DNA from 2 places in the Citricoccus sp. GCM10030269 genome. Region 1 is predicted to be linked to the other one. Evidence: predicted binding sites of a transcription regulator. Region 1 holds the regulator's gene; the other holds the start of a gene.

Evidence for each region. Region 1 encodes HspR, which represses chaperone genes until heat shock. Its sites were predicted from a motif close to AAGTTGAGTCNNNNNGACTCAACTT; they were not measured.
Region 2: a site for HspR is predicted at 4,013-4,037, ahead of ACFQQD_RS12650 (Hsp20/alpha crystallin family protein). Genes of this name have one in related genera too.

What each region holds. Positions count from the first base shown of each region.
Region 1 covers NZ_JBHTCV010000006.1:192,388-207,425, reverse strand. The annotation lists gene ACFQQD_RS13950 (alpha/beta hydrolase) at 1-861, opposite strand, end outside; gene ACFQQD_RS13945 (heat shock protein transcriptional repressor HspR) at 843-1,460, opposite strand; gene ACFQQD_RS13940 (DnaJ C-terminal domain-containing protein) at 1,457-2,470, opposite strand; gene ACFQQD_RS13935 (nucleotide exchange factor GrpE) at 2,562-3,362, opposite strand; gene dnaK (molecular chaperone DnaK) at 3,514-5,409, opposite strand; gene ACFQQD_RS13925 (Dps family protein) at 5,765-6,301, shown strand; gene ACFQQD_RS13920 (MMPL family transporter) at 6,325-8,679, opposite strand; gene ACFQQD_RS13915 (MarR family winged helix-turn-helix transcriptional regulator) at 8,787-9,299, shown strand; gene ACFQQD_RS13910 (chorismate-binding protein) at 9,296-11,368, shown strand; gene cls (cardiolipin synthase) at 11,461-12,960, opposite strand; gene ACFQQD_RS13900 (TetR/AcrR family transcriptional regulator) at 12,970-13,611, opposite strand; gene ACFQQD_RS13895 (MMPL family transporter) at 13,751-15,038, shown strand, end outside.
Region 2 covers NZ_JBHTCV010000005.1:1,206,509-1,221,546, reverse strand. The annotation lists gene ACFQQD_RS12665 (ABC transporter permease) at 1-114, shown strand, start outside; gene ACFQQD_RS12660 (MerR family transcriptional regulator) at 188-955, shown strand; gene ACFQQD_RS12655 (NADP-dependent isocitrate dehydrogenase) at 1,071-3,302, shown strand; gene ACFQQD_RS12650 (Hsp20/alpha crystallin family protein) at 3,409-3,915, opposite strand; gene glsA (glutaminase A) at 4,131-6,071, opposite strand; gene ACFQQD_RS12640 (D-isomer specific 2-hydroxyacid dehydrogenase family protein) at 6,097-7,122, opposite strand; gene ACFQQD_RS12635 (SDR family oxidoreductase) at 7,205-8,143, shown strand; gene hrpB (ATP-dependent helicase HrpB) at 8,140-10,920, shown strand; gene ACFQQD_RS12625 (DUF2332 domain-containing protein) at 11,035-12,015, opposite strand; gene ACFQQD_RS12620 (glutamate--cysteine ligase) at 12,012-13,517, opposite strand; gene ACFQQD_RS12615 (extracellular solute-binding protein) at 13,689-14,996, shown strand; gene ACFQQD_RS12610 (carbohydrate ABC transporter permease) at 15,002-15,038, shown strand, end outside.

The DNA.
Region 1 (15,038 bases):
CAGGTTGCGCTCCTCGTCGGCCGTGGTCTTGAGTTCGGTGGCCCGCGTCCACTGTCGGCGGCCGGAGAACCACAGCGCGAGCCGGGACAGGTAATCGGTGTCCGCCAGGGCGGTGTAGATCCGCTCCTCGCTCATGCCGAGGGCGGCCGGGTCGCCGGCCAGATCCCGGGGCAAGCCCACCGCACCGGAGACGACCAGAGCATCGATGCTCCGGGATGGCGAGCTCCGATGCAGGATCTGCAGGGCCCGAGCGGCCACCACGGTGCCGTAGGAGTGCGCCTCCACTGCAGTGTGAGGACGTGGCGGTGTCCGCCCCGACCGGTCTTCGGCTCTGAGCCGTTCGTAATGGTCGAACCAACTGTTGAGGTGGAGGGCCAGCCGGGCGCCGCCGCGCAGGGCGGATCGGCTGGAGAGCACGCCCCAGGGGCCGGGCGGCTGATAGCCGAGCCAGGAGATCACACACGGGTGTTCCGCTCCGGCGGACTTCTGCGCTGCCCACAGCTGGGCCGCCTCCTTGACGGAGCCCCACATGGCGGTGTGTACGGAGATGCCCATGCCGGAAACCTGCCAGCTGACGTGGGTGGCGGTGTCGATCTCACCCACGGCCACGATCGCCGCGGGCGACCGGAAGCGGCTGCCGAGGTCGTACGACAGCAGGATTCTCTCCGGGAAGGACCGATCCATCGACTCGCGCCTCAGGGCATGCACCAACCCGTCCAGGGCGGACTTCTGCCGTGCCCCCAGGCCCTGGCGACGCCGCATGTCTGCGCGCAGCCGGGCCCGGGTGGCACGCTGTTCGGCGGAGGTCCAGATGTCACGGAACGGGACGCCCCGATCCGGTGTCAGTCCTGTGACTTCCACAGCAGCGCCCGAGGTCCCGAGCCGGCTCCACCGGGCAGTGCGCCCGGCAGTGCTCCCGGCGATCCGGCTGACGCGCCAGACGATCCGGAGACCGGCCCGGCCGTGAGTTCGGAGATACTCGGGCCGGCGGCGATGACGCCGGGTCGCCGCAGCCAGCGCGCGGCACGCCGTGCCCGCTGCCGGGCTGTTCTGGTCCCGCCTGGCGACGGGCGCTGCGCTGTGCCGTCCGGGCCGGCGTCGAAGGTGGTGGTCACGTCCCCGGCGGCGCCGGCCGTGAACACGCGGGGATACCGGGCATAGGCCTGGAAATCCTGAATCTGGGCGGCGAGCTCGGCCACGGTGTCCCGCAGCCGATCGACCTCATACTGCAGCTCCACGATCCGCCGGATGCCCTCCAGTGACACCCCTTCACGGCTGAGCTGCTGGATCATCCGCAGCCGCTCGACGTCTTGGCGGGAGTACCGGCGGTGACGCCCGCCCTGACGCTGCGGGACGACCAGGCCCATGCGGTCGTACTGTCGCAGGGTCTGCGGGTGCATGTCCGCCAGCTCGGCGGCGACCGAGATGACGTAGAGCGGTTCGTCCCAGAACGTCGTCACAGCCGTGCCTTATCCGCCAACCCCGCTCGAGGGCGATGCCCCTCCGTCGCGGCGGCATAGGCTTCGACTGCAGCACGGGCCTCATCGGAGAGTGTCGACGGGACCGCAACCTGGAGCTCCACCAACAAATCGCCGGCGGATCCCTTGGACGGCTTCACGCCTCGTCCCTTCACGCGCAGCACGCGTCCGGACGATGAGCCGGCCGGGACCTTCACCTTGACCGGTCCTTCCAGAGTCGGCACCTCGATGGTCGCCCCGAGGACTGCCTCGTCAAAGGTGACGGGCACCTCGATCCGCAGGTTGTTCCCGTCCCGGTGGAAGAACGGATGCTCTTCGACCTTGACGGTGACGATCAGGTCACCCGCTCCGCCGGGGCCGGGCGAGCCCTTGCCGCGAGCCCGCACCTTCTGTCCGTCCTTGACTCCGGCGGGAACCCGGACATCAATGACTTCGCCGTCCGAGTCCCGGAACGAGATCCTGGTGCCGCGCATCGCCCCCGCAAAGGAGATGGTCGAGGTAGCAGTGCGGTCGGCTCCCTTGGTCGGAGTGCCGTACCCACCGAATCCTCCGCGGCCGCCGGCGCTCTGGCCACCGAAGCCTCCACCGCTGAAACCACCGAACAGGTCAGCGAATTCGGGCGGGATGTCACCGGTCGAGTATCCCGACCGAGCTCCACCGCGGCCGGCACCGGTGTTGAACAACCCGCCGAAGACGTCCTCGAAGCCGCCTCCGGCACCACCGGAGCCAGCTCCCGGTGCGGAGAACCGGGCGCCCGAGCCCATCGAGCGAATCGCGTCATACTGCTGGCGCTGTTCCGGGTCCGAGAGCACCGCGTTCGCCTCGGTGATCTCCTTGAACCTCTTCTCGGCCGCGTCGTCGCCGGGGTTCTGGTCCGGGTGGAACTTCCGGGCCAGCGTCCGGTACGCCTTCTTGATGTCGGCTTCCGAGGCGTCCTTGGAGACACCAAGCGTGGCGTAGAAATCCTTGTCTACCCAATCCTGTGAGGCCATGGTGCCTCCTTTCCCCGTCGAACGGTCCAGTGTTATTCCATCGGCGTGCCGACCAGCCGGCGGGTCACGACGTCGGCCCGCCGGCTTGGGCTCACGCCTCGGCTTCGCCTCCGGCCGGCTCGGCTCCGCTGCTGTCGCCACCTTCGTCGCCCGCCGAGACCATCACCTGCGCGGCGCGCAGCACGCGCTCCCCGCGGATGTAGCCACTGCGGAAGACCTGCACGATGTGCCCCTCGGGGATCTCCGAGTTGGGCTGGCGCAGCATGGCCTCATGGTGAGTCGGATCGAACGCCTGGCCGGCCAGGGTGTCCTGGTCCTGACGCTCCAAGCCGAATCCGGTCAGCACCGTTTCGAACTTGGTGGCGATCGAGGAGACCGGCCCCTCCGGAAGATCTCCGGCCGCACGAGCCGCATCCAGATCGTCCAACACCGGAAGCAGTGCCGTCAGCACCGACTGGATGGCGTTGTCCTTGGCCACGTCCCGGTCGCGGTCCACCCGGCGCTTGTAGTTCACGAACTCCGCTTGGACCCGCAGCAGGTCATTGCGCAGTTCCTCTTCACGAGCGCTGGCTCCGGCGTTGTTCTGCGCGGCGGTGTTCTGCGCGTCGGCGTTCTGCGCGTCGGTGTCCGAGTCGACCGGCGGTGTTCCTCCGGCGTTGCCGGCCACCACGGTCTCCTCCGGGCTGGCGCCCTCGTCGCCGACCTCGCCGGCGGCGTCGTTGAGGATCCGCTGGGCTTGTGACAGCGCGTCTCCGTCAGCATCGCCGGAACCGGAGTCCGCTGCGGCGCCGGGCCCGCGGACCTTCCCGGTCTCCGGGTCGACCCGACGCTTGTCCTGGAAGCTCACCGGCTCCTCGTGCTCACGTTCTTCGTCGTTTCCGTGGTTCGCCATGGTGTGTGTCCTTTCCTCCGGAGCCCCGATCGGGCCGGCCGCGCATCGATGTACGTGGTCCGGCCCGACCGGGCCCGGCGGCCCGCAGTGCTCAGGCGGGCCCGGGTGTCAGATGAGAATCAGGGCAGGGACTCGAGGAGTACCGGCCGGCTTACTTGCCGTCCTTGTTCTCCTCGTTGCCCTCGTTGCCCTCGTCCTCGTCCACGACCTCGGCGTCGACGATGTCCTCGTCCTCAGCCTGGGCGGAGCCGTCACTGGCAGCAGCGCCCTCGGCACCGGCACCGGCGTCGGCGGCCTGCGAGGCGTAGAGGGCCTCACCGATCTTGGTCTGGGACGCCTGCAGCTTGTCGTAGGCGGCCTTGACCTCGTCGTCGTTGTCCTGCTTCTCCAGGGCCTCCTTGAGGGCGTCGACGTCGGCCTGGACCTCGGTCTTGATGTCCTCGGGCAGCTTGTCGCCGTTGTCCGAGAGCAGCTTGTCCACGGAGTAGGCGGTCTGCTCGGCCTGGTTGCGACGATCAGCGGCCTCGCGGCGTTCCTTGTCCTCGGCGGCGTGGGCTTCGGCGTCCTTCACCATGCGATCGATGTCCTCATCGGACAGCGAGGTGCCGCCGGTGATGGTCATCGACTGCTCGGTGCCGGTGCCCTTGTCCTTGGCCGAGACGTGGACGATGCCGTTGGCGTCGATGTCGAAGGTGACCTCGACCTGCGGCATGCCGCGCGGGGCCGGCGCAATGCCGGTCAGCTCGAAGGTGCCCAGCGGCTTGTTGTCCCGGGTGAACTCACGCTCACCCTGGAAGACCTGGATGGAGACCGAGGGCTGGTTGTCCTCCGCCGTCGTGAAGGTCTCTGACCGCTTGGTCGGAATGGCGGTGTTCCGTTCGATGAGCTTGGTCATCACGCCACCCTTGGTCTCGATGCCGAGGGAGAGCGGGGTGACGTCGATCAGCAGCACGTCCTTGCGGTCACCGGACAGCACACCGGCCTGCAGGGCGGCGCCGACGGCGACGACCTCGTCCGGGTTGACGCTCTTGTTGGGCTCCTTGCCGCCGGTCATCTCGGTGACGAGCTCGGTCACGGCGGGCATACGAGTCGAACCGCCGACGAGCACCACGTGGTCGATGTCCTTGATGGACACGCCGGCTTCCTTGATGACGTCCTCGAACGGCTTCCGAGTGCGCTCCAGCAGGTCCGAGGTCATGTCCTGGAACTTGGCACGGGACAGGTGCTCGTCCAGGTGCACCGGACCGTCGGCCGTGACGGAGAGGTACTGCAGGGAGATGTTCGTCGAGGAAGCCGAGGACAGTTCCTTCTTGGCCTGCTCGGCGGCCTCCTTCAGGCGCTGCAGGGCGATCTTGTCCTTGGACAGGTCGGCGCCCTTGGACTTGGCCTGGGACAGCAGCCAGTCGACGATCCGCTGGTCCCAGTCGTCACCGCCGAGGCGGTTGTCGCCGGCGGTGGAGCGAACCTGAATGGTGGAGAAGTCGTCCTCGTCCTTGCCCACCTCCAGGAGGGAGACGTCGAACGTGCCGCCACCGAGGTCGAAGACCAGGATGAGCTCGTCTTCCTTGCCCTTGTCCAGGCCGTAGGCGAGCGCGGCCGCCGTCGGCTCATTGATGATGCGCGAGACGTTCAGGCCGGCGATCTCGCCGGCTTCCTTGGTGGCCTGGCGCTCGGCGTCGTTGAAGTACGCCGGCACGGTGATCACCGCATCGGTGACCTTCTCGCCCAGGTAATCCTCGGCGTCGTGCTTGAGCTTCATCAGGGTACGCGCGGAGATTTCCTGCGGCGTGTATTGCTTGCCGTCCATCTCGACCTTCCAGTCAGTGCCCATGTGGCGCTTGACGGAGGCGATGGTGCGGTCCGGGTTGTTGACGGCCTGGCGCTTGGCGATCTCGCCGACCAGGACCTCTCCGGACTTGGAGAAGGCGACGACGGACGGGGTGGTCCGGGAGCCTTCGGCGTTGGCGATGACGACCGGGTCGCCACCCTCCAGTACGGACACGACGGAGTTGGTGGTTCCGAGGTCGATTCCCACTGCACGGGACATGGGCGGTTCCTTTCCTTGACGGACGGATCGTTGGTCAGCTACTGAGTCAGTCGCTCTTCCTGACCGGCGGAGTGAGGCTTCCGCGACCGGCCACCTGAGCGTTCAAGACTCAAGGTTTCATGCCGGCGTCCGGATGTCAATCTGCCTTGAGTCACCCCGACTCAACTTGCGTCACCTCGTCCAACGAGAGCGGTCGATGATTCATTCCCCAATGCCGACCTGAACCGGAGAGACTCCGCCGAGACCGCGCACCAGGAGACCTTGCGGAGAATTCGCAGGGGTGTTTGAGTGAGGTCATCGACAGAGCGGCACCGGCGCGGCAACTGGATTCCGCGCCGCGGGGAAAGGAGACATCATGGCAACACAGAACAGCTCAGCCAAGGACGTCCAGGCGAAGTACACCGTCCCCGGCGTTGACCTCGAGGACGGCCACCGCGTCGCCGAGATCCTCCAGATGCGGCTGCACGCCCTCAATGATCTCCAGCTGACGCTCAAGCATGCGCACTGGAACGTGGTCGGGCCGAACTTCATCGCCGTGCACGAGATGCTGGATCCGCAGGTCAACGTGGTCCGCGGCTTCGTGGACGAGGTGGCCGAACGCGTCGCCACCATGGGCCTGTCGCCGCAGGGCACCCCCGGGGCCATTGCCGCCGAGCGCACGTGGGACGACTACGCCGTCGGCCGCGCCGACACCCTGACCCATATCTCCGCCCTGGACAAGGTGTACACCGGCGTCATCGCCGACCACCGCAACGCGATTGAAGAGGTCGGCAAGCTGGATCCCATGGCCGAGGATCTGCTGGTCGGTCAGACGCGTGAGCTCGAACTGTTCCAGTGGTTCCTGCGCTCGTTCCTCAGCAACAACACCGGCGAACTGCACCACGAGAACTGAACCGGGTTGCATCGCGGGATTGATCAGCCCGCCACCTTCCGCCGACCGGACGCTCGGCTGAGTTTCGACGGCCACCAGACCGCCGGACCGATGTCCAGCGTCACTGCCGGGACGACCAGCGAACGCACCAGGAAGGTGTCCAGCAGCACTCCGAACGCCACGATGAAGGCGAGCTGCACCATGAACATCAGGGGGATGACGGCCAGCGCGGCGAACGTGGCCGCCAACACCACGCCGGCCGAGGTGATCACCCCGCCCGTGACGGTCAGGGCCTTCAGCACACCGGCGCGCGTCCCGATCTGCGCCGCCTCCTCCCGGGCCCTGGTCATCAGGAAGATGGTGTAGTCCACGCCCAGGGCCACCAGAAACACGAACCCGTACAGCGGCACACTGGGGTCCGCGCCCGGGAACCCGAACACGTGGTTGAACACGAGCGCGGACACCCCGATCGCCGTGCCGAAACTCAGCACGGTGGCCAGAACGAGCAGCACCGGGGCCAGGATCGACCGCAACAGAGCCATCAGAATGAGCAGCACCACGAGCAGCACGAGCGGGATGATGAGTTTCAGGTCCGCCTGAGCCGTGGTGTTCGAGTCCAGAGCGGTGGCCGTGGTGCCTCCCACGAGGATGTCCGGGTCCAGATCGTGCAGCGATCGCCGCAGATCCACCACCGTGCTCTCCGCTTCCGCGGAATCGGCCGGATGGGTCAGGGTGGCCTGCAGGTACACCCGCCCGTCGACCTCCAGCGGCGCCGTCGCCTCGCCTTGCTGGGCACCTTCCTGGTCGCCTTGCTGGTCGCCGGGAGCGCCAGCGGGCGAGCCGGCAGGAGCACCGGCGGGAGCGCCGCCGTCGGCGGTCAAGGAGGCCGAGGCCACGCCCTCGTAGGCCTGCACGGTCTGCAGTACCTGATCTCCGCGTTCCGCCGGGGCGATCACCGTGACCGGAGCTCCGGTTCCGGCGTCGAAGTGTTCGCTGAGGACGACCTGGCCGGCCTTCGCGTCCGACTCCCCCAGGAGAACGTCGGACTGTGCCACGCCACTGGCCTGCAGTTGCGTCACTCCCCCGGCCCCGACCAGAAGCACGATCGACGTCACGATCCACACGGTTCGTGGCCGGCGGGCGACCATGGCACCGATGCGGGACCACACGCCGTGGTGCACCCGATCGCCCAGGGGCTCCATGGCGACGTCGGGTGCCTGATCCGCCACCGATCCTTTCGGCCGATTCACCACCGCGGGCCGCGGAATGGCGGGCCAGAAGGCGGAGCGCCCGCAGAGGTACAGGACCGCGGGCAGAAAGGTCAACGACGCCGCCCATGCCAGCACGATGCCCGAGGCCGCGATCGGTCCCAGGGAGCGATTGGAGTTGAGGTCGGAAATCAGTAGACACAACAGTGCGAGCGCCACGGTGGCCGCAGAGGCCGTGATCGGTTCGAAAGATCCGCGCCAGGCCGAACGCACGGCCAACCACACGCGCGGTTCCCGCCGCAGCTCCTCCCGGTAGCGGGCGACCATCAACAGCGAATAGTCGGTCGCGGCGCCGATCACCAGGATGGACAGGATGCCCTGTGACTGACCGTTGAGGGCGATCCATTGTTCAGAGGCCATCCCATAGATCGTCAGGACGGCCACACAGAGTGCTGCCACCGAGTTCAGCAGTACCAGGATCGGCAACAGCACCGACCGGTACACCAGCACCAGGATGAGGAACACCGCTCCCAGCGCCACGGCCAGCAGCACACCATCGATCCCGGCGAAGGCCCCGGCCAGATCCGCGGACAGTCCGGCCGGCCCGGTCACATGGACGTTCACGCCGGCCAGGTCTTCCGCACCCGCCGCGACCGGATCGGTCTTCGCCGCTTCGAGGACCCGGCGAAGGTCTTCCACGACCACATCAGGCTCTGCCGACTCGGCATTGATGAGGGCGATGTATTGGATGGCCTCCCGGTCCTCCGACGGCACGGGCCCCACCATCTGATCCACTCCGTCGACTGCGCCCAGCTTCTCCCCCCAAGCGGAGAGGGCCGCCATTTCACCAGAGCCCTCCGCCAGTATCTGGCCGCCGGGCAGTTCGGCCACGATCAGTGCCGGGATCTGGTCTCCGTCGGTGAAGCGACTGGCCCATTCGCCGGCCCGTGTGGATTCGGCCGACGCGGGCAGGAACGTCGCCTGGTCATTGGAGGTCACCTCACCGAGCCGGCCGAAGGTCGGCCCACCCAGCCCCGTCCCGGCCAGCCATGCCAGCACCACGACGGCGGCCGCGGCCACCCGGACGGCGACTCCCGACCAGAGTCGCGGACCACGCCGAGATCCGGCCCGGTGCCGGGGCGGTGCGGATGGCGACGTGGACGACTGCGTGGGAGACGGCGCGGGGGACATTGACTCACCGTACCGCAATACCTCGATAATCGAGAGGTTTTTCCGCCCGGCCATCGGCGTCGAGATGCTCAGTAGACTGGGGCCCTGCGTCCGGCGGAAGGAGACCCATGGCCCGCGCGAGCAAGGAGTCCACCGAGCTCCCGGCATTGGTTCAGGCTCTTCGCCGCTACGCAGAGGCGGCGGATCGAACGACCGAGGCCGCCGGTCATCACCATGGCGTGCACCGCACGGACCTGCGCGCCCTGACGATCTTGATGCAGCGCCAGGCCGCCGGCCTGGAGACCACCCCCACCGATCTGGGCCGACTGCTGAACCTCACCTCCGCCTCCACCACGGCGCTGGTGGACCGGCTGGTCGCCAACGGTCATGCCCGGCGGAGCCCCTCGACCACAGACCGTCGCCGAGTGAACATCAGCCACACCGACTCTGCGACCAACGATGGTCGCGCGATCTTCCGGCCACTCGCACAACGACTGACCGATCGACTGGCGGAGTTCTCACCCGAGCAGATGCAGACGGCGGTTGACGTCCTGCAGGCCGCCACGGAGACCCTCGACAGCATTGATGCCTCCGATTCATCCGTTTCCCGCGACTCACCCGACTCACCGGCGACGACATGAAACCAGCCGACCGTACACCGCTGGTGCTGGCCATCGACGGCCGCTCGGGGGCGGGCAAGACGTCCCTGGCTTTGGAGACCGCCGCCCTCCTGCGCCCACATCTGACCGTCGCGGTTTTCCATCTGGACTCCATCTACCCCGGTTGGGACGGTTTGACCGCGTGCTTTCCCGCCTACCACCAGGACGTCGTCGAGCCGCTGTCCGCCGGACGGACGGCCCACTGGCGCCGCTGGGACTGGACCACCGCAACACCGGGAGAACTCAGCCACACGGATCCGGCCGACGTCGTGATTCTGGAGGGTGTGGGCGCCGGGAACCGGCAGGCCCGCCCACTCGTGGACGCCGTTGCGTGGGTGCAGATGGACGACGCCGAGCGCAAGCGCCGGGCACTGCACCGAGACGGCGAGGTGTTCGCCGCGCACTGGGACCGCTGGGCAGCCCAGGAAGAGGCTTACCTGGCCACCGACGACGTCGCTGACGCCGCGTGGTTCCTCGTGGACGGCCCCGGCTCGCTTCCTGACGCGGCCGTCCAGCTGGTGGAAGGCCTGCGCGCCCTGCCGGGCTGGGAAGGGGCTCTGAACCTGATTCCGGCACCCGCGCCGCCACGCTGGAAGCACCTCACGGTGTCAGGTGCTATGGACCCGCAGAGCCTGTTTTCTGCGGCAGGGGGTCCTGATTCCGGAACAGCGCTGCTGCTGGAGAGCTCCGACCACGACGTGACGCCGGCACCGGAACGCAGTCGATATTCGCTGATCGGTCTGGCCACTGGCGCCTCCGCGATCGCCACCCATACCGCCGGAACCACCACCGTCCGCAGCGGCCATCTCACGGTGCGCCGCAAGGGAGGGTTCTTCGCCTGGCTGGCCTCCGTGTGGCCCGGCACTGGTGGTCACGCTGAGTCCGGCGGACCGTTCCAGCCCGGATGGATGGGCTGGATCGGGTATGGGCTCAAGCGCGAGGCCGGTTCACCGGATGGTGCGGCCACGGTTGACGCCGCTACCGGCCCGCCGGAGGCGTTGCTGTTCCGTCCCGGTCGCGGGGCCACCGTGGACCACATGGCCGAGACCACCACCCTGTTCTGGGCGACCGACGATCCTGAGGGACCCACCTGGGCCGAGTCCCTCACCTCCCTCCCGCTTTGCGGGCAGAACGAACCGGTTCGTTCTGCCCGCAAAACGCCGCCGGTGTTCAGGGTGAGGGATTCTCGCGAGGAGTATCTGGCGAAGATCCGCTCGGCCCAGCATGAGATCTACGAGGGCCGCACCTATGAAGTGTGTCTGACCACTCACCTGGAATCCACGGTGGCCTCGTTCGACGGGTGGGCCACGTACCGAGAGCTGGCGGCGGCAAACCGTGCGCCCTTCAATCTCTATCTGCGTGCCGAGTCCGTGGAGATCCTCTCCACGAGCCCCGAACGTTTTCTCTCCATGTCAGTGGACGGCTGGATGGTGACCGAACCCATCAAGGGCACCCGCCCGCGCGGTGCGACCCCGGATGAGGACCGGGCTCTGGCAGAGGACCTCGCCGCCTCGGACAAGGACCGGGCCGAGAACATCATGATCACGGATTTGGCGCGGAACGACCTGTCCCGCTTCGCTCGGCCGGGCACCTTGTCCGCTCCGCGGGTGTGCGCCGTCGAGTCCTATCCGACTGTTCATCAGATGGTCTCCACGGTGCGGGCTCAACTCGAGGACGGCGTTCCTCGCGCAGACGCCCTGGCCGCGGCCTTCCCTCCGGGTTCGATGACCGGTGCACCCAAGATCTCGACCATGCACATCCTCGAACACCTCGAATCTGGGCCACGCGGGGTGTACTCCGGGGTCGCCGGGTACCTCTCCGACGACGGCGCCGCCGATCTCAACGTGCTGATTCGCACCCTCGTGGCCGTCCCACGGCAGTCCGGCGAGACGGGCAAGACGAGCGAGACGGGCGAGACGAGCGAAACCGATTTAACCCTCGGCGTCGGCGGGGCCATCACCGCGGATTCGGTTCCGGAGGAGGAATGGGAGGAAGTACGGACCAAGGCCCATGGGGTGCTTCGGAGCCTGGGTTCCACCTTCCCACTCTGAGCTGGGTGGCTCTTGGTGATGCTCCCGCCCAGCCACATCGCTTTGCGGGCAGAACGAACCGGTTCGTTCTGCCCGCAAAGCGATGTTCGGCGCTACTGCAGAGCGGAGGTGAGGCGGAAGACGTTGTCCACCCAGCGCTTGAGTCGCGGCCGACCCTCCCATTGCTCGAGGGTCAGCTCCTCGGACACGGATCGGTACTGCTCCACCACCGACTGAAGGGCATCGACCATCTCTGAGCCGACCGTCAACACGGAGACCTCCATGTTCAGCGAGAAGGAGCGCATATCCATGTTCGAGGATCCGAACACGGCCACGTCCTCGTCGATCGTGAAGAACTTGGCATGCAACACATTCGGATCGGGATAGCGGAAGATCTGGATCCCCGCCTCCAACAGGGCGTGGTAGTAGGACTGCTGGGCATGGTGGACCATGAACTGATCGGCCTTGCGGCAGACGTAGAGCTCCACGTGAACGCCCCGCTGGGCCGCGGTGGTCAGCGCGTAGAGCATCGAGTCGTCCGGCACCAGATACGGGGAGACCACCACGAGTCGTTTGCTCGCGGAGTAGAAGAGGTAGTTGAACAGGCGCAGATTGTTCTCATTGGCGAAACCCGGTCCGGAGGGAATCACTTGGGCGATGCTGCCCTCGTCCACGTCCAGCTCCGTCGGGTCGGGATCCCGGATCGCCCCCTCGAGGGGGTCGCCGGTCTCCGAGTACCAGTCAGTGACGAACACGATGTCCAGCGAGGCAACGATCGGGCCGGTGACCCGGGCCATCAGGTCCACCCAGGCGCGGCCCATCCGGTGTGCTGCGGGCTGCTTGTACCCGGGTTCGATGAGGTTCTGCGAGCCCGTGTAGCCGACGAGTCCGTCCACCACAAGGATCTTGCGGTGGTTGCGCAAGTCCGGGCGCTGATACTTGCCGCGCCAGGGCAGCACCGGCATGGTCTCGTGGTATTCCAGTCCCGCGGCGTCGAGTCGCTGCCGCAGCTTCCGATGGCCCCTGACCCGCAGCGAACCGATGTGGTCGAAGAGGATGCGCACCTTCACCCCGCGCCGATGGGCGCGCTCGAGGGCTTCCAGCACCACCGAGGTGTAGCCCTGCCGATCCTCGGGGTCGTCCGCCAGGATGTAGAAGACCAGGTGGACGTAGTGCTTCGCGTTGTCGATGTCATCGGCCATCCTCTGCAGGGAGGCGCGGTAGTCCGTGATGAACTCGAACCCGTTGCCGTCCAACATGGGAAAGCTCGTCAGATTCCGGCTCAATGCGGCCGCCGAGGCCACGTATCCGGGCGCCTGGCCGGCGTCGTTGGGCAGTTCCAGATGCGCGGTGGCCCGGCCCAGGGCCTGACTGACCGCTCGCTGGCGTGAACGGCGCGGCCCGCCCAGTCGGAACGAGCCGAACAGCAGGAACAGGACCAGACCGGGCAACGGCAGGAAGAAGATGATCAGCAGCCATGCCATGGCCACGGCGGGACGACGGCCACCCGGGACGATGCCGAGCAGCAGTACGCGGATACCCACGTCCACGACCCAGAACACCACGCTGAGCCACGTGGGGAAGGTGCTGAACTCAGCGACAGGCCAGAGCATTTCCTCAGCCTACGGTCGGCTCGAGTGATCGCCGTCCCGTGAAGGCGTCACGAGGCTCATCAGCTGGTCGATCCACTCCGAGGACATCGGCAGGGAGAACATCACGTGCAACAGCAGGCTCGCCCCCACGGTCTCGGCCAAGAACGACGGCGGCGCCGGCAGGCTGCCGGGGTGGGTGCGGTCGTGCGCGCGGAAGCGTTCGTCCAGGCTTTCCATGATCGGGCGGATGAGGGAGGCTTGGATCGCTGAGGAGGTCCCTCCCGCTGAGGTCAGTGCTGAGAGGATGGCCTGCACCAATCGCGCCGACTCCGGTTGTTCGATCTCGGCCTTGAGCTCGCCGATCCACCGTTCCAGATCGACACGCAGGTCCCCCGTGTCTGCCGGACCACCCAGCGGACTCACCAGGTAGCCCTCGGCCATGGACTCGACGACGACGTCGGTCTTGGACCCCCACCAGCGATAAATTGTCTGTTTGCTCACACCGGCCGACGTCGCCAGCCCTTCCACCGTGAGGTCCTGGAAGCCAAAGTCCACCATGTGGTCCGCCGCCGCCTGCAGCACGGCCACGCGGGATTTCTCACTCCGCGGCCGGCCCCGATGCTCAGTCGGTCCCCTCAATTCGTCAGCGTTCACCACAACCTCCGTGGTCATTCTCTCCATCGCCTATTTCGATACGAGACGTTCCGTCCACTATAGTCGGTGACGGGTCGGTCCGTCCCCCCAACCATTCCGACCCGTCACCCGTCTGGACCCATCGTTGTACTCATCTCCTCCGAAGGAGCGCCTTTCCATGGCAGAACTGCTCTACCGACTCGGCTTCGGTTCCTCGAAGCGCCCCTGGGCGGTCATCGGGGCCTGGGTCGTCGTCCTGGCCCTGTCCGTCGGCGGGTTCCTGGCCTTCGGCGGGACCCTGACCACCTCCATCACCATTCCCGGAACGCCCACCAGCCAGGTCACCGATCGGCTCTCGGAGGAGTTCCCCGAGGCGGCCAATGGCTCCGGCTCCGTGGTGTTCCGCACGGAGGACGGTACCGAGTTCACTGACGCTCAGCGTCAGGAGATCGCGGATCTGCTCACGGAGGTTGAGGAGCTCGACGGCGTGGATTCCGTCCTGGATCCCTTCGCCACCGAGGCGGAGAAGGACTCCAACCAGCAGGAGATCGAGGACAACCGTGCCGAGCTCGAGGAGGGCCGGACCCAACTGGAAGACGGTCAGGCGCAGATCGACGAAGCGCAGGAACAGCTCGAGGCCTCCGAAGCCGAGCTCCAGTCCGGTCAGGAACAGCTCGACGCCGCTCAAGAACAGTTGGATGCCGCCCGCGCCCAGGCGGAGGCCGCCGGCGCCCCCGCGGCCCAGATGGCCCAACTGGAACAGCAACAGGCAGCCCTGGACGCTCAGCAGCAACAGCTGGACGCCGGGAAGGCTCAGCTCGAGGACGGCCGCGAAGAGATTCAGGCCAATCAGGAAGAACTCGATCAGAAGAAGCAGGAACTCGAGGACGGCGAGACCCAGCTGGAGCAGGGTGAGGACATGCTCGCCCTCGCCGAGGAGTACCGGACCGTGTCCGAGGACGGAACGGCAGCCATCGGCTCGGTGACCTTCACCGCCCCGTTGATGGAGATCTCCACCGAGGTCAAGGACGAGGTGGTCGGGACGCTGACCGACGCCCAGATCGACGGGGTCGAGGTCCTCCCCGCCAACGATCTCTCGCAGTCCGTGCCGCAGCTCGCCGGCGCGGCGGAGGCCATCGGCCTGGTCATCGCCGGCATCGTGCTGTTCATCATGCTGGGCACCTTCGTGGCCGCCGGCCTGCCGATCCTGACCGCACTGGTCGGCGTCGGGATCGGGGCCACCAGCACACTGGCCTTCTCGGGCACTATCGACATGCTGTCCGTGACGCCCGTGCTCGGCCTGATGCTCGGACTGGCCGTGGGCATCGACTACGCCCTGTTCATCATCAACCGCCACCGCCGCCAGCTCAAGGACGGCGTGGAACTCTACGAGTCCATCGGCTTGGCGACCGGCACCTCCGGCAACGCCGTGGTGTTCGCCGGGCTGACCGTCGTCATCGCGCTGG
Region 2 (15,038 bases), on a different contig from region 1:
GAAGGCACGCAGCCCGGCGGTGAACTGTGGGTCGCACTGGCTTGGTGCGTCGGTCTGCTCGTGTTGTTCTTCCTCCTGGCCAACGCGCGGTACCGGAAGAAGATCTCGTCGTGAGGCGGTGCTGGCAGAGGTTGTTGCCCAGGCTGGTGCCGGCACCGACAGTGCACCACCGTGGAAGGATGAGCGCATGCTGACGATCGGAGAACTGGCTGCGTACGCCGGCGTCACCACGCGGGCGGTGCGGCACTATCACCACGTCGGACTGCTGCCGGAGCCCGAACGCGATGCCTCCGGGTATCGGCGGTATGGGGCCGGCGATGCCGTGGCCCTGATCCGGATCCGGACCCTGGCCGACGCCGGCGTGCCGTTGTCCCGTGTCGCCGAGCTGCTCGACGCCGGCCCGGTCGCCTTTCGCGCCGAGCTTCAGCGCATCGACGAGCAACTGCAGCAGGAGATCGAGCGCTTGCAGGCGACCCGCGGCCGGATCGCCGATCTCGGTGCCGGAGACCCCACCGGTCTGCCGTCCGAAGTCACGCAGTACCTCGATGGACTTCGAGATCTCGGGGTCACGGGGCCGGTGCTGGAGGGCGAACGGGATGGCTGGATTCTCGTCACGGCTCGCTGGCCCGAACGGGTCCCGCAGTGGATGCCGGCCAAAATGGCCTCGCTGCAGGACCCGGAGATGGTGCGGATGTACCGACTGATGACGCAGGTGTTCGAGGACGAAAGCGACGCCGAGGACCTGCTGGAGGAGCTCGCGGACCTGATGACGTCGATCCTGGACAAACACGAGGCCGAGGCCGTCGACGAGCCGGGCAGAGATCCGGGGGACGTGGCCCACGATCTGTTGGAGGGCCTGGCCCTGGAGGCCGATCCCCGGTCCGAACGACTGATGGAACTGATGCGTCGACGCGGCTGGAACGGCTGGAGCCGAACCGAACGAGTGGCCGGGTAGCCCGGTCATCGTGGGCTCATCGCCACCGACGTTCCGGTAGATTGGGGCGCGGTTGACCCATCAGTACGACTCGGGCGGCGCCTACCGGCGAGCCCTGCAAGGAGAACCTCGGTCCATGTCGACGATTATGTACACCTATACCGATGAGGCCCCCATGTTGGCCACCGGCTCCCTCCTGCCGTTGGTCCAGGCTTTCGCCTCGACTGCCGGTGTGGAAATGGAGATCCGCGACATCTCGTTGGCCGGCCGGGTCCTTGCCGTGTTCAAGGATCAGCTGCCCGAGGACCAGCAGGTGAACGACGACCTGGCCGAGCTCGGTGAGCTCGTCAAGAGTGACGATGCCAATGTCATCAAGCTCCCGAACATCTCCGCCTCCGTTCCGCAGCTCAAGGCCGCCATCGCCGAACTCCAGGCAGACGGCTACGCCCTGCCGCCGTACCCGGACGAGCCGACGACCCCGGAGGAGAAGGACGCCCGCGCCCGCTACGACAAGGTCAAGGGCTCCGCGGTGAACCCGGTCCTGCGTGAGGGCAACTCGGATCGTCGCGCTCCACGAGCCGTGAAGAACTTCGCCCAGAAGCATCCGCACTCGATGGGCGCCTGGTCGGCGGATTCCAAGACGAACGTCGCCTCCATGGACGCGGACGCGTTCTTCCACAACGAGAAATCCGTGGTGATCCCCGAGGACGGCACCATCCGTATCCAGTTCGTGGACGCCCATGGCGAGACCACCGTGCTGAAGGACGATTTCGCCGTGCTGGCCGGAGAGATCATCGACGGAACCTTCATGTCCGCGCGGGCGCTGGACGAGTTCCTGGCCGCCCAGGTTGAGCGGGCCAAGTCCGAGGGCATCCTGTTCTCCACTCACCTGAAGGCCACCATGATGAAGGTCTCCGACCCGGTGATCTTCGGTCACGTGGTCAAGGCCTACTTCCCCGGCGTCTTCGAGAAGTACGGTGCCGAGCTGGCCGCAGCCGGTCTCTCCGCCAATGACGGACTGGCATCCATCCTCTCCGGACTGGACTCCCTGGATCCCCAGGTGGCCGACGGCGTCCGGGCCGAGATCGACAACGCCTACGCCACCGGCCCGGACCTGGCCATGGTGAACTCTCACAAGGGCATCACGAACCTGCACGTCCCCTCGGACGTGATCGTGGATGCCTCCATGCCCGCCATGATCCGCACCTCGGGCCACATGTGGAACAAGGACGATCAGGAGCAGGACGCGCTGGCGGTGCTTCCGGACCCCTCCTACTCGGGGGTGTACCAGGTGGTCATCGACGACTGCCGCGCCAACGGAGCGTTCGACCCGCGCACCATGGGAACCGTCCCGAATGTCGGCCTGATGGCTCAGAAGGCCGAAGAGTACGGCTCGCATGACAAGACCTTCATCCTCGAGACCGCCGGTACCGTGCAGATCGTGGACGGCTCCGGGTCTGTGCTGATCGAGCACGCGGTGGAAGCAGGGGACATCTGGCGCGCGTGCCAGACCAAGGACGTGCCGGTGCGCGACTGGGTCAAGCTGGCCGTCACCCGCGCCCGTGCTTCGAAGACGCCTGCGGTGTTCTGGCTGGATGAGAACCGCGCCCATGACGCCAACCTCATCGCCAAGGTCACCGAGTACCTCGAGGAGCATGACACCGAAGGCCTGCAGATCGAGATCATGGCTCCGGAGGAGGCCACGGCCTTCACTCTGGAGCGCCTCCGCCGCGGCGAGGACACCATCTCCGTCTCCGGCAACGTGCTGCGCGACTACCTGACGGACCTGTTCCCGATCCTGGAACTCGGCACCTCGGCCAAGATGCTCTCGGTGGTGCCGTTGATCAACGGTGGCGGCCTGTTCGAAACCGGCGCTGGTGGCTCTGCTCCGAAGCACGTCCAGCAGTTCCTGGAGGAGAACCACCTCCGCTGGGACTCCCTGGGTGAGTTCCTCGCGCTGGCCGTCTCCTTCGAGCACGAAGCGGTCTCCAACGGCAATGCCCGCGCCCAGGTGCTGGCCGACACCCTGGACCGCGCCACGGGCACCTTCCTGGAGGAGGGGCGCAACCCCTCCCGCAAGGTCGGCGAGATCGACAACCGCGGTTCGCACTTCTACCTGGGGCTGTACTGGGCGCAAGAACTGGCCCAGCAGACGGAGGACGCCGAACTGGCTGCCGCCTTCAAGGACATCGCGGCCCAGCTGGCGGAGAACGAGCAGAAGATCATGGACGAACTGAACGGTGTCCAGGGGTCTCCGGTGGACATCGAGGGCTACTACTACCCGTCCAAGGAGAAGGTGTTCGAGGCCATGCGCCCGTCCTCCACGCTCAACACCATCGTGGAGACCCTGGCCAACGCCAGCAGCTGACCCCACTCCCTCCACGTCTGGTGGTCAAAAGTGCCCCGGTTTTGGGCCCTCAGGGCCCAAAACCGGGGCACTTTTGACCTATAGATGCCTCAGTTGGCGGGACGGATCAGCTGTTGGATCCGACGGCCGCCGGGGTGGATTCACCGGAGATCGTCTCACGGGAGCCAGAGCCGTCACTGGAGGACGTGGGCTGGACGGCCTGGGCGCCGTTGCCCGTGCCGACCTTGATCTTGCGCGGCTGAGCCTTCGCGGACACCGGAATGGTGACCTTGAGGACGCCGTGGTCGTAGTTCGCACTGATGTTCTCGAAGTCGACGTCCTGGCCCAGGTTGAGCTGGCGCACGTAGTTGCCGGTCTCGCGTTCACGGGTCATCCACATCACCGACTCGTTGTCTGCGACAGCGGGCTTGCGTTCGGCGCGGATGGTCAGCAACTGGCCGTCCACGTCGACGTCCACGGAGGACGGATCCACGCCGGGGAGGTCAGCCTCCACCACGTAGGTGTTTCCGTCCTTGTAGAGGTCCATCGGCATCTGGCGCAGGCCGCGCACCGGGGTCAACAGCTGTCCGGCGAGGCGGTCGAGTTCACGGAAGGGGTCGATTCGGGTAGCCATCTCTTCTCCTCGTTCGTTGGTCAGCGATTGTTGGTCAACGGTTCAGTGTTCTTCCACGGTCCACCGTGGTGGGCCGTGCATCCGAGACAACAATCACACTATGAGTCTTATTCACTCAACTTCTCAAGGTTGAGTGAACTCCCAGCGAATTCTCAGGTTGGATGATTTTAGGACCTCACGACTTCAGGACCTCACGACTTCAGGACCTCACGACTTCAGGACCTGACTCCGGACTCCCGGCTCATCTGCTCCACGCTCGTGTAGGCGTCCCGCGCCAGGGCTGACCACAGCTTGATGGCCAACTGGGGGTCCGACTCTTCGAGGGCGGAGATGACCTGCGCCGTCAGCACCCGTGTGGTCACCGGACCGACGGCTCGCACCGTGGTGAGCTGCCGACCGGCCTGCCCCAGGGCGATCTCGCCGAAGATCATGCCGGGGGAGAGGAATGCCTGCCGATAACGCCGACCACCGGAGCCCTGACTGGTCAGCTCCACTTGGCCCGAGGAGATGAAGTAGATCCCTCCGAAGGGCTGTCCCGCACGGCGGATGACCTGCCCGGCCCGGTAGTGGCGCGGCTCCATGAAGGCCGCCAGCGTCTGGGCGTCATCGTGGCTGAGCCGCTCTAGCAGTGGAGACCGCATCGGCTCCTGCTCGCCCGTGGGCACCAGGCCGGGAGCGTGCCGAGCCAAGAGCCGCTGTTCGACCCATTCCAGCGCAATGGACCGCGAGAGGAACAACCGGAATTCCGGCCCGACGTCGGCGGTGGCCGTGCCGTCGTCGAGTGCGGTGGGGATCAGCTCGTCCAGAGGAGCCTCCGTGTTGACGGCCTTCGTGGTGACCTCGGACATCGGGTCCGGCAGCGGACTCTCCTCGGCGGTCTCGGCATAGGTGGTCAAGGCCTCGGTGAGCACTCGATTCTCGTCCACGAGGATCACATCTCGGCCGTCGGCGAGGAATCCGCGCACCACTCCGGTCAGCAGTCGCGTGGCTGCTTGGCCGAAGTCGTCGACCTTCCGCACATCCACCACGAGCGTGCGGACCGTCTCGGGCAGATCGGCGGCCGCGCGGGACAGGGTCTCCGACTCGGCGAAGCCGATGTCGCCGCCGATCTCGATGATCCGGCACTCGGGTCCGTGTTGTTCGAGGGTCTGCAGGGCTTCCGCGCCGCGCGGCACTCCGGAGGGGGCATCGGCGAGGTGGTAGCTGGAGCGGATGGTGGAACGGCCCAGGGGTGGGACGTCCCCGTAGTGCAGGCCGAGGTCCGTGGCGATCTGCTTGACCGTGGCCGCCCCGCGCACCGAGGTGCCGTGTTCGTCCAGCGGAGGCGAGAACACGCCAATGCCGATCTGGCCCGGGACGACCACGAGCAGGCCACCGCCCACTCCGGATTTGGAGGGAAGGCCAACCTCGATGGCCCAGGTGCCGGCGTCGTCATACATCCCGCAGGTGGACATGACGGACAGCACCCAACGCACGGTCCGGGCTGAGAAGACGCGCTCACCGGTGCGGGGATTCACGCCCTGGTTGGCCAGGGTGGCGGCCATCATGGAGAGGTCCTTCGCGGTGACCAGGATGGAGCACTGGCGGAAGTAGTCCTGCAGGGCCGGCTCGGGATCCGACTCCAGGATCCCGAAGGAACGCAGCAGCCAGGCCAATGCCCGATTGCGGTGGCCGGAACGGTCCTCCGCCTTGAAGATTCCCTCGGAGATCTTGAGTTCGCGCCCGGCGGCGTCGGAGAAGGCGTTGACGATCCGCCCGAGCCGGTCGCGGCCACCCCGGCCCTTGATCATGGATGTGGTGGCGATGGCCCCGGCGTTGATCATCGGGTTGTCCGGCCGGCCGGTGCCGGGCTGGAGCGAGATCTCATTGAAGGGGTCCCCCGAGGGCTCCACGTCGATCTTCTCGTGGACCCGCTCCGGTCCGAGGTCGTCCAGCACCAGGGCGTAGGTGAACGCCTTGGAGATCGACTGGATCGAGAAGGAGTGCTCGGCGTCTCCGGCGGTATAACTGTGGCCCTCGACCGTGGTCAGCGCGAGGCCGAACAACTGGGGGTCCATGGCCGCGGTGGCCGGGATGACCTGGTGGGTGGTGCCCTCGTCCACAGAACGGAGCTGGTCGACCAATCGATCGAGGTAGTCCTGCACGGGAGATCTCATACGTTCAGCCTAAGGGGGCGGCAGGTCAGTATCCGGATTCCGGATCGACTTGACCTTCGAGCTCGCCCCCCTGGGCGCGGGCGGCCAGATTCCGCTGAGTTCGCGCGTTGATCAGGGGGATGCACATCTCAGGGGTGTCGGCCGTGTGGGGCGTGACAATGCACCGTGGCTCGGTCCACAGGGGGTGGCCGTCCGGCAGCGGTTCCGGGTCGGTGACATCCAGTCCGGCCCCGTGAATGGCGCCGGCGGACAGGGCCTCGACCAGAGCATCGGTGTCCACCAGCGTCCCGCGGGCGATGTTCACCAGCACGGCCGCTGAGTCCATCAGCTCCAGTTGCCGGCGCCCGATGATGCCACGGGTCTGATCGGTGGCCGCGGCGGCGAGCATGACCACATCGGCCTCCGGGAGCACCTCGTCCAGCCGGTCCTGCGTGACGGTGCGGTCGGCTCCGGGGACCTCGTCGGCGGTGCGCCGCACGACCGTGACGGTGGTGTCCCAGGTCTTGAGCAGCCGCAGGTATTCGCGAGCGATGCCGCCACCGCCGACCACCACAGCGTGCAGGCCGTTCAGCGTGCGCCCGCTGCCGGCCCCCCAACTGGTGGCCCGGAGGCGTTCGGGCAGATTTCGCAGCAGGGCCAGGGTGAGCATCAGGGCGTGTTCGGCGACGGGCGGCCCGTAGCAGCCCTTGGCCGAGGTCCAGGTGATGTCACGCCGAGCCCGAATCAGCGGCACATATCGCTCGATGCCGGCAAAGGGCAACTGCACCCAAGACACCGAGGGGTTGGCCGCCAGCAGGGCCTCCATCTGATCCACGGGCACCGGAAACAACACCACGACGGCGGTGGCGGTCCCATCCCCGTAAGGGGCATCGGCATCGTTGGTCAGGACGGAGCCCCCGACGTCGGACGCGACGCGCGCAGGCTCGAGGTGGGCTTGCCGATAGGGGGTCGACTCGCGGGCATCACTCGGCGGATAGAACAGGACTCGATCGGCGCGGCCGGCGCGAGGAGTTCCCGTGGAATGCTGGTCTGCTGGGGTGGCGTCCGTCATAGGGACATGCTTGCACAAGCTGGCACACGCGAGTCATTGGGTACTTGCCAATACCCCGGTGGACGTTCTTAGAGTCGTCACCATGGAACCCGTTGAGAATGACACCCCGAACAGCACACCTGCCGAGGGGCAGGGCCAGTTGGCCGCCGACGACCCCACGACGCGCCACCCGAAAGTCTCGCCCCCGAAGCAGGACCAGCCCGAGCCCGGACTGGAGACCAAGACCGATCCGATCCCGGACATCGGTCTGGACTCCTACGTGGGCCGAGATCGGCTGAAGGGCCGCAAAGCCCTGGTGACCGGTGGTGACTCCGGCATTGGCGCCGCCACCGCGGTGGCCTATGCCCGTGAGGGGGCCGACGTCGCCATCGCCTACCTGCCGGTGGAGGAAGAGGACGCCCAGCGGGTGATCAAGGCGATCGAGGACGCCGGCCGCACGGCGGTCGCGCTCCCCGGTGACTTGATGGACAAGGAGTACCGGAACGGACTGGTGGACTCGGCCGTCGAGAAGCTGGGCGGGCTGGACATCCTGGTCAACAACGCCGGCCGGCAGATCGCCATCGAATCTCTGGAAGACTTGGACGATGAGCAGATCGAGAAGACATTCCAGGTCAACATCATCTCGATGTTCACGCTCTCGCGGGCGGCGCTGAAGCACATGGGTCCTGGATCGACCATCATCAACACCACCTCGGTGCAGGCCTACGAGCCCTCGCCGACACTGCTGGATTACGCCGCCACCAAGGCCGCGATCAACAACTTCACCAAGGGCCTCGCGCAGCAAGTGGCCTCGCGCGGCATCCGCGTGAACGGGGTGGCGCCGGGACCGGTCTGGACCGTGCTGCAGGTCTCGCACGGCCAGCCGAAGGAGAAGCTGCCGAACTTCGGTCAGAGCACCCCGTTGGGCCGCGCCGGCCAGCCGGTGGAGATGGCCCCGGCCTACGTCTTCTTGGCCTCCGGTGAGTCCAGCTACGTCACCGGCGACACGCTCAACGCCAACGGCGGGATGCCGACGCCCTGACCGCTCCGAGCCACCGTCCCGCCGCCGGCCCCACCGACCCCGGACGTCCCGACGCCGCTCCGTTCGACCTCGAGCGGCTGGGCGCCGGACTCGTCTTCACCCGCTCCTTGGCGAGCCTGGAACGGACGCTGAGCGAGCATCGGGTGGCCGTGGTCCAGGCGCCCCCGGGGACCGGTAAGACCACCCTGGTGCCGCCGGCCGCCGCAAATCTCCTGGCGGCCGGCGGCACCGGCGTGTCTGGAAAGGCGTCCGGTCAGACGTCTGGACAGGGAACCGCTGCACCCAGGGTCGTCGTCACGCAACCGCGCCGGGTGGCGGCGCGCGCGGCGGCCCACCGGCTCGCGTCCCTGGACGGATCCGCCGTCGGGACGCGAGCCGGGTATGTGGTCCGCGGCGAACGGACCGCGGGCCCGGGCACGCTGGTGGAGTTCGTGACGCCCGGCGTGCTGGTCAATCGGTTACTGGCCGACCCCGAACTGACCGGCACGGGCGCCGTCATCCTCGATGAGGTCCATGAACGTGACCTGGAGACCGACCTGCTGTTCGGCATGCTCGGAGAGGTCAGTCAACTGCGGCCCGAGCTGATGCTGGTGGCGATGTCCGCGACCTTGGACGCCGAACGATTCGCCGCTCGCCTCGGCGAGGGATCCGGCCGAGAGGCTCCCGCGCCGGTGATCGACTGCCCCTCGGCCCTGCACCCGGTGCAGGTCCGGTACCAACCCCACACGGACCGGCGTCAGGACTTCAACGGCGTGACGCGCGGTTTCCTCGACCACGTCGCCCGCACTGCGGCTCGAGCCCATGCTGAAGCCGTGGCCGCCGAACCCAGCACCGACGCCCTCGTCTTCGTCCCCGGCGCTCGGGAGGTTGAGGAAACCGTCTCCCGCCTGCGGTCACTCGCCTCGGGCACGGACGTCCGAGCCCTGCACGGCCAACTGACACCAGCCGAGCAGGACGCTGCTGTCGGCGGACGTGAACCAGGCGGGGCGCCCCGGATCATCGTGTCCACCTCCTTGGCCGAGTCCTCCTTGACGGTGCCCGGAGTGCGGCTGGTGATCGATTCCGGGTTGGCCCGAGAACCCCGGCGAGATGCGGCCCGGGGGATGACCGGGCTGGTGACCGTGGCCTGCGCCCAGTCCTCGGCCGATCAGCGAGCCGGTCGCGCTGGTCGCCTCGGTCCGGGAACGGTGGTCCGCTGTTACGACCGCACCACCTATGGCACCGCACCGGCGCACCCGACTCCAGCCGCCGCCGTCGCCGATCTGACCGGGGCCGCCCTCGTGTTGGCCTGTTGGGACGCCCCCGGAGGCGAGGGCCTCGTGCTGCCGGACCCGCTCCCGCGGGCCTCTCTCGACGCGGCGCTGGAGGTGCTCACCGCCTTGGGTGCCATCGACGACGCCGGCCGGGCCACCGATCATGGACGGCGCCTCGCCCGCGTCCCCGCCGAACCCCGCCTGGCCCGCGCATTGCTCGAGGGCAGCTCGCTCGTCGGGGCGCGGAACGCCGCGGAGGTGGTGGCGCTGGTGGCCTCCGACATCCGCCCGGCCGGTGCCGACCTGACCGCGGCCCTGTCCGGACTGCGTTCCGGGGCGGGTTCCAGCTCCGGGGGTGGCGACAGATCTCGATGGCAGCGTGATGTGCGACGGTTCGAGGACATCGCCGCCGCTCAGGAACGTTCGCAGGCTGGTCTGGAGAGTGGTTCGGCGGGTATGAAGCCCCGGGACGGCCGGCGGGACCGGCCGCGCGATCCGGCGGGCGCCGTCGTCGGGCTGGCGTGGCCGGAGCGGCTGGCCCGCCGCGTGTCCGGCACCGACGCCGAGACCTATCTGCTGGCCTCCGGCACCCGGGCCGCCCTCCCGCCCGGCAGTGCGCTGGCCGGCACCGACTGGCTGGCCGTGGCCGAGGTCTCGAGGGCCGAGGGCAGAGCCGCAGCCGGAACGGGCGCCGTGATCCGCTCTGCGGCCCCCGTGGAGGCCGAACTCGCCGGCACCCTCGCCGGGTCACTGCTGACCGAGCAGCACCGAGCCGAATGGCAGGACGGCCGGGTGGTCGGCCGGAACACCAAGGCCATCGGGCACATCGTGCTCTCCGAGACTCCCGTCGCGCCCGACCCGGAGAAGGGGCGGGCCGTCGTCGTGGACCGACTGCGCTCCCAGGGCGTGGCCGAGCTGGGGCTCTCGCCGTCGGCGGAGCTGCTGCGCCGACGGCTGTCGCTGCTGCACGGAGTACTCGGCTCGCCGTGGCCGGATGTGTCCGATCCCGAGCTCGCTGATCGCTGGCAGGAGTGGCTGGCCCCGGAGGTGGAGAAGCTTGCTAGCGGGGCGACGACGAGTTCACTGGACGTGGCGGCTGCTCTGCGGCGTTTGCTGCCCTGGCCCGAGGCCGTCCGGTTCGATGAGCTGGTCCCCGAGCGTCTGCCGGTCCCCAGTGGGCGGGCGGTCCGTATCGACTACCCACCCGTGGACGGCGTCACCGGGCCCGACGACGGATTTCCGGTCGTGGCGGTCAAGTTGCAGGAGTGCTTCGGGCTGGCCGAATCCCCTCGACTCGTGGACGGGCGTGTGCCCGTGGTGTTCCATCTGCTGTCGCCGGCGGGCCGACCCCTGGCCGTCACGGGCGATCTGGCCTCGTTCTGGTCCGGGCCGTACGCTCAAGTCCGGGCTGAGATGCGGGGCAGATACCCCAAACATCCCTGGCCGGAGGACCCGTGGACGGCCCCGGCCACCGCGAAGACGACGAAGGCGACGCAGTCTCCGAAGACGGCAAAGGGCAGGTAACACAGCTGCGTGGCTGCGGCTCTCGCGCGGAGACACCGACAGCCGGGCCGGCGGGTGCGGAGGCACTTTGCGGGCAGAACGAACCGGTCCGTTCTGCCCGCAAAGTGACCGCCGTTAGTGGGGGAGGCCAGTGACCGACCGGCCATGGGGGTCGGCCAGGGCGCGCGGTTGACCGTTCACCGCCACCACGAAACGGTGGTCCGGCTCCGGGCCGGGCACGGGTGAGTTCAGGGCCACCACGCCGCGGCCCTCATTGCTGATCCAATACCCCGGGAGCCGGTTCACGACGTCGACGAACTGGCTCCGGGACGCGGAATCCAGGTAGGGCAGCACTGCGGTATGGAACACGACCAGGGTGGCATCGACAGGCGCCTCGGCCGCCAGGGCCGGCAACTCTTGGACCAGATCACCGCGGACGAGACGAGGAGGGTCGTGGCGGGCCAGATCCATCGCCGCGTGCAGACGGGCCCGGCGATCATGGTGTTCCGGCCAGACCAGGGCCTCCAACCAGGTGCGGTCCTCGGCGTCGTTGACGTCCACCGGGGAGAGGTCGATGCCCGCCCGCCACGTCACCTTAGGCATGACGCTCGGTGGCGTGATGCCCGGGCCCAGCTCGCACTCGATGATCACCTCCGATACGCCGTCGTCGGGATCCACGACCGTGCCATCGCTGTACCGGTACGAATACCGGTCCAGGAGGAGACACAGCCCGGCCGAGGCACCCACCTCGATCAGCGCCAAGGGTTGGGGCAGTGCGGCCAGGAACGGCAGGAGAACGGCACACCTGGCGGCCTCATTGGTCTGGGTCGAGCGGGCCAAGATCGTGGTGCGGACCGCGGCCCACTGGCCCCGCAGGGTCTCGTGAAAAGAGGAATAGGACGTTCCGGCGCCGTGGAGCCGGGCGGCGGCGAACACCAGATTCGGCTGCCGCTTCGACGGCGGCAGCTCCGTCAACAGGTCGAGGACCGGGACGTCATCGGCGACGCTCTCGGCCCAGTGCTCATAGACCGCCGAGGTGCCGCGGGCTTCGAGGGCGAAGCGGCGGTACACCTCGGAGGGAGGCAGCTCTCCGCGGTGAATGGCGGGATCCATCATGGCAGCGGCCAGGTGTGGACGGGTTCACCACCGCGCATGTGCTCGCCATAGCGATCCACCAGGCGGGCCAGGGCTTCCTTCCGCGGCAGACACGAGTCCTCGAACCGACCCAGCGTTCGGGCCATCCAGGTGGCACCGTTCTGGCCGTTCCGGGTGCGTCCGGTCAGCACGGAGAGATAGTGCTCGGCGACCTGCTCGTCCACATCCAGCAACTGCAGTCCCTCGCGAGCGGCGGGCACCAGGTGCCGGTCGAGCAGCTCCGTGACGGGGACGTCGCCGGATCCGGGCCAGTACACGGAGGCATTCAACCCGTGACGGGCGCATTCGTAGAAATTCTTCCTCGCCACGGCGAAGGACATCCGCTCCCAGGGGTTCTCCTCGGTCTCCACCAGGTACTTCACCAGGCCGAAGAAGAAGGCGGCATTGGCCACCATGTCCACCACGGTGGGACCGGCCGGCAGCAAGCGGTTCTCCACGCGAAGGTTGGCGGGTTTCGCCGGTGTGGTGCCGCCGTCGCCGGAGTCCTCATCCCGTCCGGGATCGTAGATCGGGCGGTTCCAGCGGTAGACCGTGCCGTTGTGCAACAGCAGCTCCGAGAGTTTGGGGGCGCCGGCGTCGGTCGCAGATCCGGCCTCGCCGGACATCTCCGGCAAGAGCGCCGGGAAGAAGGCGATGTTCTCTTCGAACAGGTCCTCGATGCCGTTGATCCAGCGTTCCCCGAACCACACCCGCGGACGGACCCCCTGGCGTGCCAGCTCGGGGCCACGCGTGTCCGTGGACTGCTGGAACACCGCGATGCGGGTCTCGGACCACAGCAGATGGCCCAGGAACAGGGGAGAGTTCGCGGCGAGAGCCGTCTGCGGCCCCGCGATCGCCTGGGCGGCGTTCCACACCGGGCCGAACTGCTCGCGAGAGACCTCGAGGTGCAACTGCATTGAGGTGCACGTCGACTCCGGGGCGATGTCCCGGGCGTAATAGGACAGGTGCTCAGGGCCGTCGATGTCGATGAGGATGTCTTCACCGCGGGCCTCCAGGATCGCGGCGTTCAGCGCCGCATAGCGATTGCCCTCGCTGATCCACCCTTCGCCGGCCAGGTCGTCCCCGTCCAGGGTGGGCAGGATGCCGATCGCGTACAGGTGTGCTCCGGCGCGAACGGCCCGTTGTTCGGCTCGGTCCAGTTCCGAGCGCAGCGACTCCTCCAACTCGGCCAGGCCGCGTCCGCGCAACGTCAAGGTCGGATGATTCAGCTCGATGTTGTACCGGCCCAGTTCGGTCTGGAACGCCGGATGGTCGATGGCTGCCAGCACTTCTCGGTTCAGCGCGGCGGGTTGCGATTGCTGGTCCACGAGGTTCAGCTCCAGCTCGAGTCCCACGCGTCCGGTGCCGGTGAGCTCGTGCTCGGCAAGGTAGGTCTTGAGCTCCTGCAGCGACGATTGCAGCCGCTCGCGATACTGCGTCCGCTCCGACCGCGTGTACGTACTCGACTCGACCTCGCTACCCATGGGATGAAGAGTAAGGCATGGACGACGCCGCCGACACGCGCTGAGACCGAAGAGGACCGGAACTCTTGGGAAACGCCCACATCAGGCATAGGCTTCCGTCACGGAGACCTGGGTCACAGGGTCACAGGGCAGGGGTCTCGCGTGGCATCACGGACCGGAGGTGGGCGACAGATGAGGGAATCCCGACCGCGTGGCAGGTTCGCCAGGCCGGTGGCCGGCGCGATGATGGCATCAGCGGCATTGCTGCTGTCCGGCTGTGGGCCGGCGGACGAGACGCCGGTGCTGACCTGGTACACCAACCCGGATGACGGCGGCCAGGCCACCTTGGCCCAGCAGTGCACCGAGGAAGCGGGCGGGGAGTACCGGATCGAGACGTCGGTCCTTCCCACGGACGCCGCCTCCCAGCGCGAGCAGCTCACCCGCCGCTTGGCCGCCGGGGACAACTCGATGGACATCATGTCCCTGGACCCACCCTTCATTCCCGAACTGGCCGAGCCCGGGTTCCTGGCGCCGGTGCCGGACGACGTGGTGGAGGCGACCACGCAGGACACCCTCGACGGAGCCCTCGCCGGTGCCACGTGGAAGGAGAACGTGGTCGCCATCCCGTTCTGGGCCAACACGCAGCTGCTGTGGTACCGCAAGTCGGTGGCCGAAGAAGCCGGGCTCAACATGGACGAGCCCGTGACGTGGGATCAGCTCATCGAGGTGGCCCGGGAACAGGACAAGGAGCTCGGGGTGCAGGGAGCGCGGGCCGAATCCATGACCGTCTGGCTCAACGCCCTCATCGAATCCGGTGGCGGTCAGATCGTGGAGAATCCGGAGGCCCCCGCGGAGGAGGTCGAGACCGGTCTGGACTCCGAGGCGGCTCAACACGCGGCGGAGATCATCTCCGTCATCGGCCAGGAGGGGCTGGGCGGGCCCGGGCTGGCCACCCAGCAGGAGAACGAGTCCCTGCTGCTCTTCCAGGGAGACAGCGGCTCCTTCATGGTCAACTGGCCGTTCGTCTGGCCCGCGACGAATGCCTCCGTCGAGGAGGGGGCACTGCCGGAGGATCTGCCCGAGGACATCGGCTGGACGCAGTACCCGCGCATGAACGAGGACGAGGAACCGGCTCCACCGCTGGGTGGCATCAACCTCGGCGTGGGTGCTCACTCGCAGCACCCGGATCTGGCCTGGGACGCGATCCAGTGCATCGTCACCCCGGAGCATCAGGCCGAATACTTCGTCACCAACGGCAATCCGCCCTCCAGTGCGAGCGCCTTCGACGATCCTGCGGTGGAGGAGCAGTTCCCGATGGCCCCGGCCATTCGTGAGTCTCTGGACCTGGCGGTGCCCCGACCGCAGACGCCGTACTACAACGAGGTCTCCACCGCGATCCAACAGCGGTTCGCCCCGCCGGGGTCCGTGAATCCCGAATCCACCCCGGCCGGCACCGGCCAGTTCATCACTCAAGTCCTGCGAGGGGAGTCGCTGCTGTGAGCGCCATTCCGTCCAATGCACCGGCCGTCAGTTCGAGTCCCG